Regions from separate parts of the Sphingobium sp. KKT206 genome, predicted to be linked through region 1. Evidence: riboswitches for the same ligand, from Rfam matches in the RefSeq annotation. Region 1 holds a riboswitch; each other region holds the start of a gene.
The links. A riboswitch is a leader RNA that binds a small molecule or an ion and turns the genes downstream of it on or off. The one in region 1 is predicted to bind cobalamin.

Region 1 (3,276 bases):
AGCCTGCCTAACGGGGTCTGATGGCGGGGACGGGATCATATCAGAAGCTCAGGCGCACGCCGCCATAGGCCGACAGGCCGAGCGTCTGGGTGCCGTAGCTGACCTGATACCATTTATCGAACAGGTTGATGACGCGGCCATACAGCTCGACCCGGTCGGTGATGCCATAGGAGGCGAGCAGGTCGACCACCGTATAGGCCTTAGTCGCGCCGCCAAAGCCCGACGAGTCGCCATCATGATAGCGCACCCGCGCGGTCATCGACGCGCGTTCGGCCGGGGTCAGGATGACCGATGTGGTGCCGGTATAGCGCGGGCGGCCGCTGTTTACATAGGTGCCGTCCATGTCGCGATCGATTTCATGGTCGGTATAGCCATAGGTCTGGCTGACACCGAGCCAGGGCAGCGGCTGGGCGGTGACGCCAACCTCTATCCCCTCCGCGCGGGTGCGGCCGAACTGGCCATAGCCGCCAAAGGGCGGACGGCTGCCGTCGAAATTAATCTCGTTCGTCTTGCGGGTGAAGAAATAGCTGACCTGCGCGGTCAGCCCTTCGGCCAGCGCCAGGTCGAAGCCGACATCGCCGCCCCGGCTGGTTTCGACTTCAAGGTCTGGATTGCCATAGGTGGGGTCGAACAATTGATAGAGGCCCGGTGCCTTGGCCCCGGTGCCATAGCTGGCGCGCAGCTTGAGCGCGCCCAGCGCATAAGCCAGCGTGCCGCGATAGGTATCGAACGTGCCGAAGCGGCTGTTGTCGTCGACCCGCGCCGCGCCGGTGAGGGTAAGCCCCGCGACCGGCCGCAGCGCGATTTCGGCATAGGCCGACCGCGTGTTGACGCGGGCGGGGAAAGCGCCGGAAAAGCTGGTGATCTGGGTCGTCTTCTCCCGCTCATAATTGCCGCCCGCGGCCAGGCTGACGGGGCCGGTGCCGCCATAGGCGAGGGCCAGCGTCAGCTCGTCCTTGGTGCCACGGAACAGGTCGCCCTCGGCCCGGTTCCAGATGCCGAAATAGCGGCGGCGCGCGGCATAGCGGCTGGCGGTCAGGTCGGCGGTGAACTGGCCGTCCAGGCTTTTGTAGCTGGCCTGGCCCGCGGCGGCATAGTCGCGCGTTTTGGCGGTATCGTCGCTGTCGGACGTCGTATTGTCGAGATCGCTGAAGGCATCGAACCAATAGCCGATCGCTTGCAGCGAGAGGGTTTCGGTCGCCTGATAGCCGACCCGGCCGCTAAAGCCGTAACGGCGATATTCGTCCTTTTCGGTTGCCGACCCTGCGGGGCTGGCGGTGCGGGGATCGGCGAGCGAGGGGCCGTCATGGCGATAGCCGGTCGCGCTCAGGCGGAAATCGAGCGCGCCGCTCTTGCCCAGCAAGGATGCGCCGCCGCTGCGCATGCCATAGGAACCGGCTTCGGCCTCGGCATTGACCTGCAGTCCCTCGTCGGTCGCGCGCTGGGTGATGATATTGATGACGCCGCCGACCGCATCGGAGCCATAAAGCGAGCTTTGGTTGCCGCGCAGGATTTCGACCCGGTCGATGTCGCGGCTGGTCAGGTGATCGGCCTGGAACTGGGTGCTGATCGCGCTGGGATCGCCCAACTCGATACCGTCGATCAGCCAGAGAATCTCATTATTGTTCGATCCCCGGATGCGCACGCTGGTCAATTGGCCTGGCCGGTCGGCCGTCGTCTGCACGCCGGGCGCGTCCTGCAATATGTCCTTCAGGAAGAGGATCTGGTTGCGCTGAATATCGGCGCGGGTGATGATCGACACCGCGCTGCCGATCTCGCGCGCTTCGCTGGTCACGCGCGAGGCGGTGACGATGATCGGGGTGCTGTTGCCGCTCAGGTCCGAAATCTGTTCGGGGGCCTGGGCGAAAACGGGGCTGGCAGCAACGAGCGCCAGCAGGGATATGCCGTATTTAACCATATATAGTCTCCTCCGCGCCGAGCGATATCGGGCGGTGGAGCATGTCGATGATAGGCGCATGGCCTCGCGCATCGACGGCCGACGCAGGGCGACGAACCGGCGCATATATAGCCCAGCGTCCCACGACGGTTGCGGCCCCGGCCGCCTTCCTGTCGTCGCTCAGACGGAGAGTTACCGTGCCGCGGCCATCCCCTGGACCAAGGCAAGAGCGACCAGAACGCCGGCAGGTCTCCTGGCTCACGGGTCATGGCGTCATGTACGACCTTCCCAGACGTTTGACGGTCCAGTGGCTGCTTCCTTCGAAGAGGAAGCCGTGTACATCACGCTCACCGCTTACAGTTGCAGGGACAGCTGCGGCTTTGGATGGTGTGAGCCATCCGCACCGCCTTCCCTTTTAAGCCTCGATCAAGAGGCACCGGCGCGATCTTGCCCGTTGCGCTCAAGCGAGCGCTACGGACGGCAGCCCGATAGCGGGCGGCAGGCCATCACGCAAGGCGGCAATTGCCGCCCCGGCTTCATGCTGTCAGTCGAACAGGCTGGATACCGAGCTTTCGTCGGCAATGCGCTTGATCGCTTCGCCCAGCAGCGGGGCGATGGGCAGGTGGCGGACCTTCTTGGCGGTGTTGACCGCCTCGGTCCCCTGGATCGTGTCGGTAATGACCAGTTCCAGCAGGTCGGACGCATCCACGCGCGCAACCGCGCCGCCCGACAGCACGCCATGGCTGACATAGGCGACGACATCCTCGGCCCCGGCGGCCTTGAGCGCGGAGGCCGCGTTGCACAGCGTTCCCGCCGAATCGACGATATCGTCGATCAGGACGCAGAAACGCCCCGCGACGTCGCCGATGATGTTCATCACTTCCGATTCGCCCGCGCGCTCACGCCGCTTGTCGACGATGGCGAGCGGGGCGTTGTCGAGCCGCTTGGCGAGCGCGCGGGCGCGCACCACGCCGCCGACGTCGGGCGACACGACCATCAGGTTGCGATCACCAAAGCGCGCCTGGATATCCGCCGACATCACTGGCGCACCGAACAGATTGTCGGTCGGAATATCGAAGAAGCCCTGGATCTGACCCGCATGCAGATCGACCGACAGGACGCGGTCGGCGCCCGCCTTGGTGATCAAATTGGCGACCAGCTTGGCGCTGATCGGGGTGCGGGGGCCGGGCTTCCGGTCCTGCCGGGCATAGCCGAAATAGGGGACGACGGCGGTGATTCGCTTGGCCGATGCGCGCTTGAGCGCATCGATCATGATCAGCAATTCCATCAGATTGTCGTTGGTGGGATAACTGGTCGATTGCAGCACGAACACATCTTCGCCCCGGACATTTTCGTGGATTTCCACGAACACTTCCTCA
Region 2 (3,276 bases), 420 kb from region 1:
GCAGAGACAGGGATGGCAGTGTCTTCGTGAGGGGCATGATTGGCTCGGCGATTAAGGAATGTACAAACGGAGGATGGCGCAGCAGACGTGCTGCAGCGCCGCCCATCAAGGGATTTCGCTAGAAATTGACCTTTGCGCCAATCCTCACGGTTCGAGGCTCGACGACACGACTCAACCGGCCTTCCACCGGAGCACCTGCATCAAAGGCGGGGATGTAGGACTCGTAATAATAGGCGATGTCCTTGTCCCGGCTGTCGAAGATGTTCAGCACTTCTCCAAATATCTCGACCTTCTTGCCCGTCCACGCGGCGCGGGCATTCATGACGGTGCTGCCCCGATCCCGGACACTGTTGTCCTCGACAAGCGGAGAAGGTCCGAGGTGGCGCACCCGAATGCTGGCTTCCCAGGGATCAAGAATGATGGCGGCACCGGCTGAAGCCGCGTTCTCAAATGCATTAGGGATGTGATCGCCATTGTCGAAGCGGGCATGGCTGGCAGTATAGTTTCCATCAAGCGCAAGCCACGGGAACGGCCGCCAGAAGGCGACGATTTCATAGCCATGACACCCACTGGCACCCGACGTTCAACAGCATTGGAATCGCCAATGAAACGAAGCTCGCTGCCGACATGCAGCCACCAGTAAGTCGCGGTTAACGTGACCCCGGAGAATTGAAGGCGTCCCCCCAGTTCCTTGCCGATGCCGCGAACGAGAACCGGAACAGGCGTGCCCCTGTTTACCGCACCCCGAACGTCGTTGGAATGGAATCCACGGACCCAGTTGGCGTAGAGTTCAAGTTGCGGTGTAACCTGATAGGCGATCGAGACCTTAGGTGAGAGAATCGACGCCGAGCCACTGCCTTCTCCCAGCGACGCCGCAACCACATCTCGTGCACGCACGGAATAGTGATAATAGTCCCCGCGAAGACCACCTGTCACACGCAGTCCAGCCAAGAGTTTCCAAGCGACTTCGCCGTAGAGCGCGGAAGACAATTCCCCGACCTGATAGTGCCCGAGAGATTCAAGAAATGTGCGGACAGCCGTTCGATCGACACCAACATTCCCGATGGCATCGTATCTGTTTTCGGTGCCAAGGCTCACAGCCAGACTGTCAGCGATTTCCCAATTTTTTTGAGCGGACAGCCCTAGTACCCAATGCCGGTCGAACTGCTTGATCTGCGCGCTTGTGCCATCCGGATCGGTGTAAGTGGGGTTCGACAACATCGACCAGTCGTAAAACTGGGCATAGACATTGGCGCGCCATGTCGGTTGCTTGACCGCGATGTTAGCCACCTGGCGCGTCATCTCACCCCGCGCGGAAGGATCTGGAGAGCAGAACACATCCGCACACAACGCCGTGCCGATAATGCGCTCCGGGATTTGCTCGGTAGGGTGCCATGTCGCCCGGTAGGCATGGAGAGATGCCTCCAATGTGCCCGCACCGCTCGGCATGCTATATTTCGCGAAACCCGAGTAATGGCGAAGACGTTCAGTTTCCTGCCACGGTCCGTCGTAGGTCTTGGCCTGAGCGACAAGCGTGAGATCTCCCACGCCCACGTCGTGCACTGTTCCGCCTACGGCGACGCGGCGCCAACCATATGAACCAGCCTCGGCCGATGCCCACGGCCGGTGGTAACCCTTGATGGTCATCATATAGGCTGCTCCCGCCAGAGCGAAATCACCGCCGTCGGCGCGATAGGGCCCTTTACGAAAATCCTCCCGGCCCACGATCTCCGGAATGAGGCCGTTGAGGTCGAGATAGCCGTGACCGTGTCCGTGTGTGCGAAAGTTCATCTGCAGTTCATCGATATAGGTGGTGAAGTCAGACCCATGGTCGAGGTTGAAACCGCGCAGGAAATACTGGTTGGCTTTGCCGCTCCCCGAATGCTGGGCTGCAACCAGCCCGGGCACCGCTTCCAGCAGTTCCGCCACGCGGAGAAGTGGCCGCACGAGGACATCGGCCCCTCCGACGCTTCCCTCGCTGGCTGATCTGGCAGTGCCGATCATGGCCTCACCACGACCGAAAACCACGATGTCGTTGCCCGCCTCGACCGCGTCCGCGCTTGTTTGCGATCCCTTCTCAAAGGGTTCGGCAAAGGCTGGCGTTCCCATACAGATCAGCGCAAGTGCGCTGCTGGTAGTAATGGTCTTGATCACGAAATAGTCCTCCGGCGTCTTGCGACGTGGCCGGGGCATACCCGCGCGAACGGGCGAGCCGCGCGGCGGCCGGACGCCATGGGCGGCCGACGCACGTCTCCGATGCGGCCCCAGCCGCTCATTCGTCGCTCAGACGGAGTTCACCGTGCCGCAGCCATCCTCTGGACCAAGGCAAGAGCGACCAGACGCCGGCAGGTCTCCTGGCTCACGGGTCACAGCTTGATGCACGCCTTCCCAGACCTCGCATGATTTAGCGTCCGGCCCAGTGGCTGCCCCTTCAAAGAGGAGCCATGTACATCGCGCTATCCGCTTACAGTTGCAGAGACAGCCGCGGATTTGGAAGCAAGCTTCCGCACCACATTCCCGATTAAGCCCCTTTTGGGGGCACCGGCGCGATCAATGAAAGCCGAACTTGTCCGCCTCTCAATCCCTCGCCTAACTGAAGTGAACGGAAAAGCCAATAACGCTTGGAGCTGGGATTTAATCAACGATTACTGCATCCCGCGCCACCATTGCCATTGGCACGGCCAGAGCGCGCCAACCGCACGCACTCGCTTTGAATGGCGGGTTTTCCCTGAACCTGTCGTTGGCCATCGGACTCCTGTACGCCCGGAAGTGGTCGCGACCTGTCGATTAGCGGAAGGACCGCACCTAGGAACAAGAAATTGGCAGCTGAACGGCGACAAAGGGTCGGATTTTACGAAGCACACTTGCCCCTCTCTTAATCAAATGGGTGGGATCTGCACGGCCCAGCCTACTAAAATGGCTCGAACTTCATGGCGGCTCACTGATGATTACAGTTTTCCAAGCCGCACCGCACCTACCCCATTTGCCAAACAACATAAAATCAGTGTCGGAATCCGGTCAGTGCCCAAAACAGACTCGAATTGATCGAACGCTTTACGGACCGCGCTATCCATCAAAAAATCAGCTATGCGATTGCCTTGTGCGCGCAGGCTCCCAATCTAGACGTTGATGGCCAGCCTGTTCCCCGACCTGTTTGAGACTCCGAAAATCCCGGGCTTGTCCTATCGGGAAGACCTTATCTCCCGCGATGAAGAGTTGAGGCTGATCGACGGGATCGACGCATCCGCGCTCGAGCCGTTTCGTTTCCAGGGTTGG
Region 3 (3,276 bases), 1.2 Mb from region 1:
AACAGCGACGGTGCCTTGAACCCCTCGGCATAGCTGGCGCGCACTGTCGTGCCGGTCTGGCTCACCGTGTAAACGCCGCTCGCCCCAAAGGTGGTGGCTCCGCCAAAGCGGTTGTGGTCATCATGCCGAACGCCGCCGGTCAGGGTCAGGCCCGTCACCGGTGTCGCCACGATCTGCCCGTAAACGCTGTCGATCCGGGCCCGTCCGATGGAAGGACGCGCACCAAAACTGCTGCTGGAAAAGCGCGATGTCTCGCGTTCCAGTCCACCCGTCAGCTGCCAGCCTTCTGCGATATCGAACATGCCCTGATATTCGATACGTTCGTTGCGGCCATTGCCGACAAAGGTCTCGGCAGGCAGGCCGACAAGGCTGAAGTTGCGGCGACGGGTGTCGGTGTACGCATAGCCCAGCCGGTTACGGAAGCGACCGTCGAACAGCGTGGCGTTAACTCCGGTATAGCCGACGATTTCGCGGGTGCGCGATTCCTCGTTCACATCACCAAAGGCAAAGGTTGGTGGAGGGAAGCCATCGATATTCACCCGGCCTTCCGAATACCAGCCGCGCGCATCGAGCGACAACCAGTCGCTCAGCGCCAGATTGAAACTACCGTTGGCACCGTAATTTTCATAGCCATCCTTTTCGATGCCGCCGCGCGCTTCGCTGAATGAGGAGATGCCATCGGTGCGGAAGTATCCTGCGCCCACGCTGGCCGAAAACGGACCGGCTTTTCCGGCAATGTTGCCAACCAGCTGTCCAGTATCGCGATAGCCATATTCGCCGCGTACGTTGACTGTCAGGGCGTCCGTCGGCTGGCGAGTGATCATGTTGATAACCCCGCCGATCGCTTGGCTGCCCCAAAGCACCGACGATGGTCCGCGCAAAACCTCAATTCGCTCGATGTTGCCGATCAGCAGATTGCCGAAGTTGAAGCCGCCCCCCGGCGACGAAGGGTCGTTGAGCTTGATGCCATCGACCAGCGCCACGGTCTGATCGCTCTCTGCACCGCGAATGAACACCGATGTGGATGTCCCGACGCCGCCGTTGCGCGTGATGCTGACACCCGGCACGGTTCGCAGGATATCGGCGACGGTTTGGGTCTGCCGCCGCTCGATTTCGGCCGAATCGATCACCGTGATGGATTGGCCGACCCTTTCGACGGGCTGGGCGCTGCGGTTGGCGGTGACGACGATGACCGGTTCGTGCGGCGACATGGTGCGGACATCATCCTGCGCGTGCGCAATGAAGGTGCCGCAAAGCCCGAGAGCTGCGGTGGAAACGGTCACTTTTAAGAACAGATTTTGCATGTGTATCCCCTGTCAAACAACAAGGGGTTGCTCGCACCAATGGCACGACAGAGCGTTCGCTGGCTTGTCACCCGCGCGCGCCACCCCAATCGATGTCGTCACGCGAGGATTGACCTCGATCACGCTGAACACCCCGTCCGCGCAAAGGACCGACTACAACAGGCAGGTCTCCTGGCTCCCGGGTCAACACGCTCGCCCCGCCTTCCCAAGTGCAAATGCACCCAGTGGCATGAAGGGGCGACCGCTCTCCGGTCACAGTTGCGGGGACAGCCACGGATTACAGGGGTAGATACCTGCTTCCGCGTTCCCTATTAATCCCATCTCTGGGAACCTGTTGCGGCGTCGCAATATGGCGAGCAAAACCGCATTGCAAGGAAAATGCTGTGCTGACCTTCATTACTGGCGGGTCCCGCTCGGGCAAAAGCGCGCCCGCCACACCAACACCATCCATGATTGTGACCAACGTATCCAGCGGCGCGACCCGGACCAGCATTTTCCCAAATCTCCGCGCGCAATGTTCTGGCTGCTGGTCCGCAGCATCACCGGTCTCAACTATTATCGGGTGGCGCGCGCTGGACGCATCTGGGCACCCATCGCCAATTTCCACAATCCCAAACGCTTCGGTTTCGATTACCGCCTGTCGCTGCGCCTACGCTATGTCGCATGGGCCGTGCTGGTCTATGGCGCGATATTGTGGTCGCCCTTTCGCTGGCAGATACTGGGCCTGATCCTCATCCCGCAATTTTTCTGGGTCAATGTCTTCAACCGCATCCGCGCCATGGCCGAGCATAACGGCCTCCCCGATAATCACGAACTCAACGGCACCCGCACCGTCATCCCGACCTTGCTCGACAGGCTCCTCATCGGGCCGCTCAACATCAGCTATCATCTGGAACATCACCTCTTCCGGTCCGTCCCCTGGCATAATCTGCGCCGCCTGCACCTCCATCTGATGGCCAACCCAACCTGTGCGGCGAACGCGCATGTGTCGCGCGGATATTGGGGCATGATCCGGGAGCTCATGCCGACGCGTGGCGTGAGCGGGAGTGACGGGGGATTGGGTGAGGCGGCAGCCCAAAGATCTCCCGGACGCTATTGCGCCATCCTTTTGCAGGTGGATGGAGCAGACATGATTGCCACACGCAGACGTCTCCACGATTGCGAAGGCTGCATCAACGGTATGTTTGCAAAAATCGAAAAACCGTCGAGCATTCTTTGTCGTATACTCGAATAAAGCACCAATATTTCTTACCAATTTTCCAGAGCTCATGGATATGATCGGGCAGAGATATTCTGGTGCAGCAAAACCAGATTAACGGATGCTTAGTTTTGGGAGAGTATTTTTACTTGTAGCAGTTGTTAGCCTTGAGCCGCGTGTACATACCTACGCACAGAGGCGCATGGTTAGTGTTGCAAGCGCAGTGATATCGTGCGAGGCAGGTCTTGATGAATCCATTTTCCGTTCACTGTGCCAGCCCTTTCCTTGTTGCCTCGTTCCCTCAACCACAAGCTGTTTTGAGTTGGTCGCTGACGCGGCCAGGCTTCGCAGAAGTCAGCAGTGTCGCATGGCTCTATGTCCGGGATGCCGATCTGAGCATGGATGTCGATCCAGCCTTGCTGCTTAGAAAAAGCATGCAGTCGGCGGGATTGACGGATGCGGTCCACCTCATGACATCTCGAGATATCACCAAGCATCACATGTCTCAGGCGTCCTTCGGGCGGGCTACGGCCAGCTGCCTGGCGACCGTCGGTCTTGGTAATGCGGTGCGCGTCGGTTCTGCACCCGTTGCTCATCAGGATGTCGGGACGATCAACCTCCTCGTGCATGTCGATCGCCCTCTGTCACAAGCGGCGCTCGTGGAGACCATTTCAATTGTTGCCCAGGCGCGTACGGTTGCAATGATCGACCTTCCCTGGAAGCCATCTGGATTGGCCGTGACGGGAACTGGGACCGACTGCATCGTCGTCGCAA

Region 2: another riboswitch for cobalamin. It lies ahead of ACZ2HM_RS13465 (TonB-dependent receptor); the one in region 1 lies ahead of ACZ2HM_RS15500 (TonB-dependent receptor plug domain-containing protein).
Region 3: another riboswitch for cobalamin. It lies ahead of ACZ2HM_RS03340 (TonB-dependent receptor plug domain-containing protein); the one in region 1 lies ahead of ACZ2HM_RS15500 (TonB-dependent receptor plug domain-containing protein).

What each region holds. Positions count from the first base shown of each region.
Region 1 covers NZ_CM145764.1:3,197,929-3,201,204, forward strand. The annotation lists gene ACZ2HM_RS15500 (TonB-dependent receptor plug domain-containing protein) at 41-1,918, opposite strand; cobalamin riboswitch at 2,124-2,353, opposite strand; gene ACZ2HM_RS15505 (ribose-phosphate pyrophosphokinase) at 2,442-3,276, opposite strand, start outside.
Region 2 covers NZ_CM145764.1:2,776,782-2,780,057, forward strand. The annotation lists gene ACZ2HM_RS13460 (HoxN/HupN/NixA family nickel/cobalt transporter) at 1-37, opposite strand, end outside; partial or broken gene ACZ2HM_RS13465 (TonB-dependent receptor) at 119-2,109, opposite strand; cobalamin riboswitch at 2,328-2,561, opposite strand; gene ACZ2HM_RS13470 (alpha-ketoglutarate-dependent dioxygenase AlkB) at 3,178-3,276, shown strand, end outside.
Region 3 covers NZ_CM145764.1:697,384-700,659, forward strand. The annotation lists gene ACZ2HM_RS03340 (TonB-dependent receptor plug domain-containing protein) at 1-1,304, opposite strand, end outside; cobalamin riboswitch at 1,449-1,654, opposite strand; gene ACZ2HM_RS03345 (fatty acid desaturase) at 1,654-2,538, shown strand; gene ACZ2HM_RS03350 (adenosylcobinamide amidohydrolase) at 2,751-3,276, shown strand, end outside.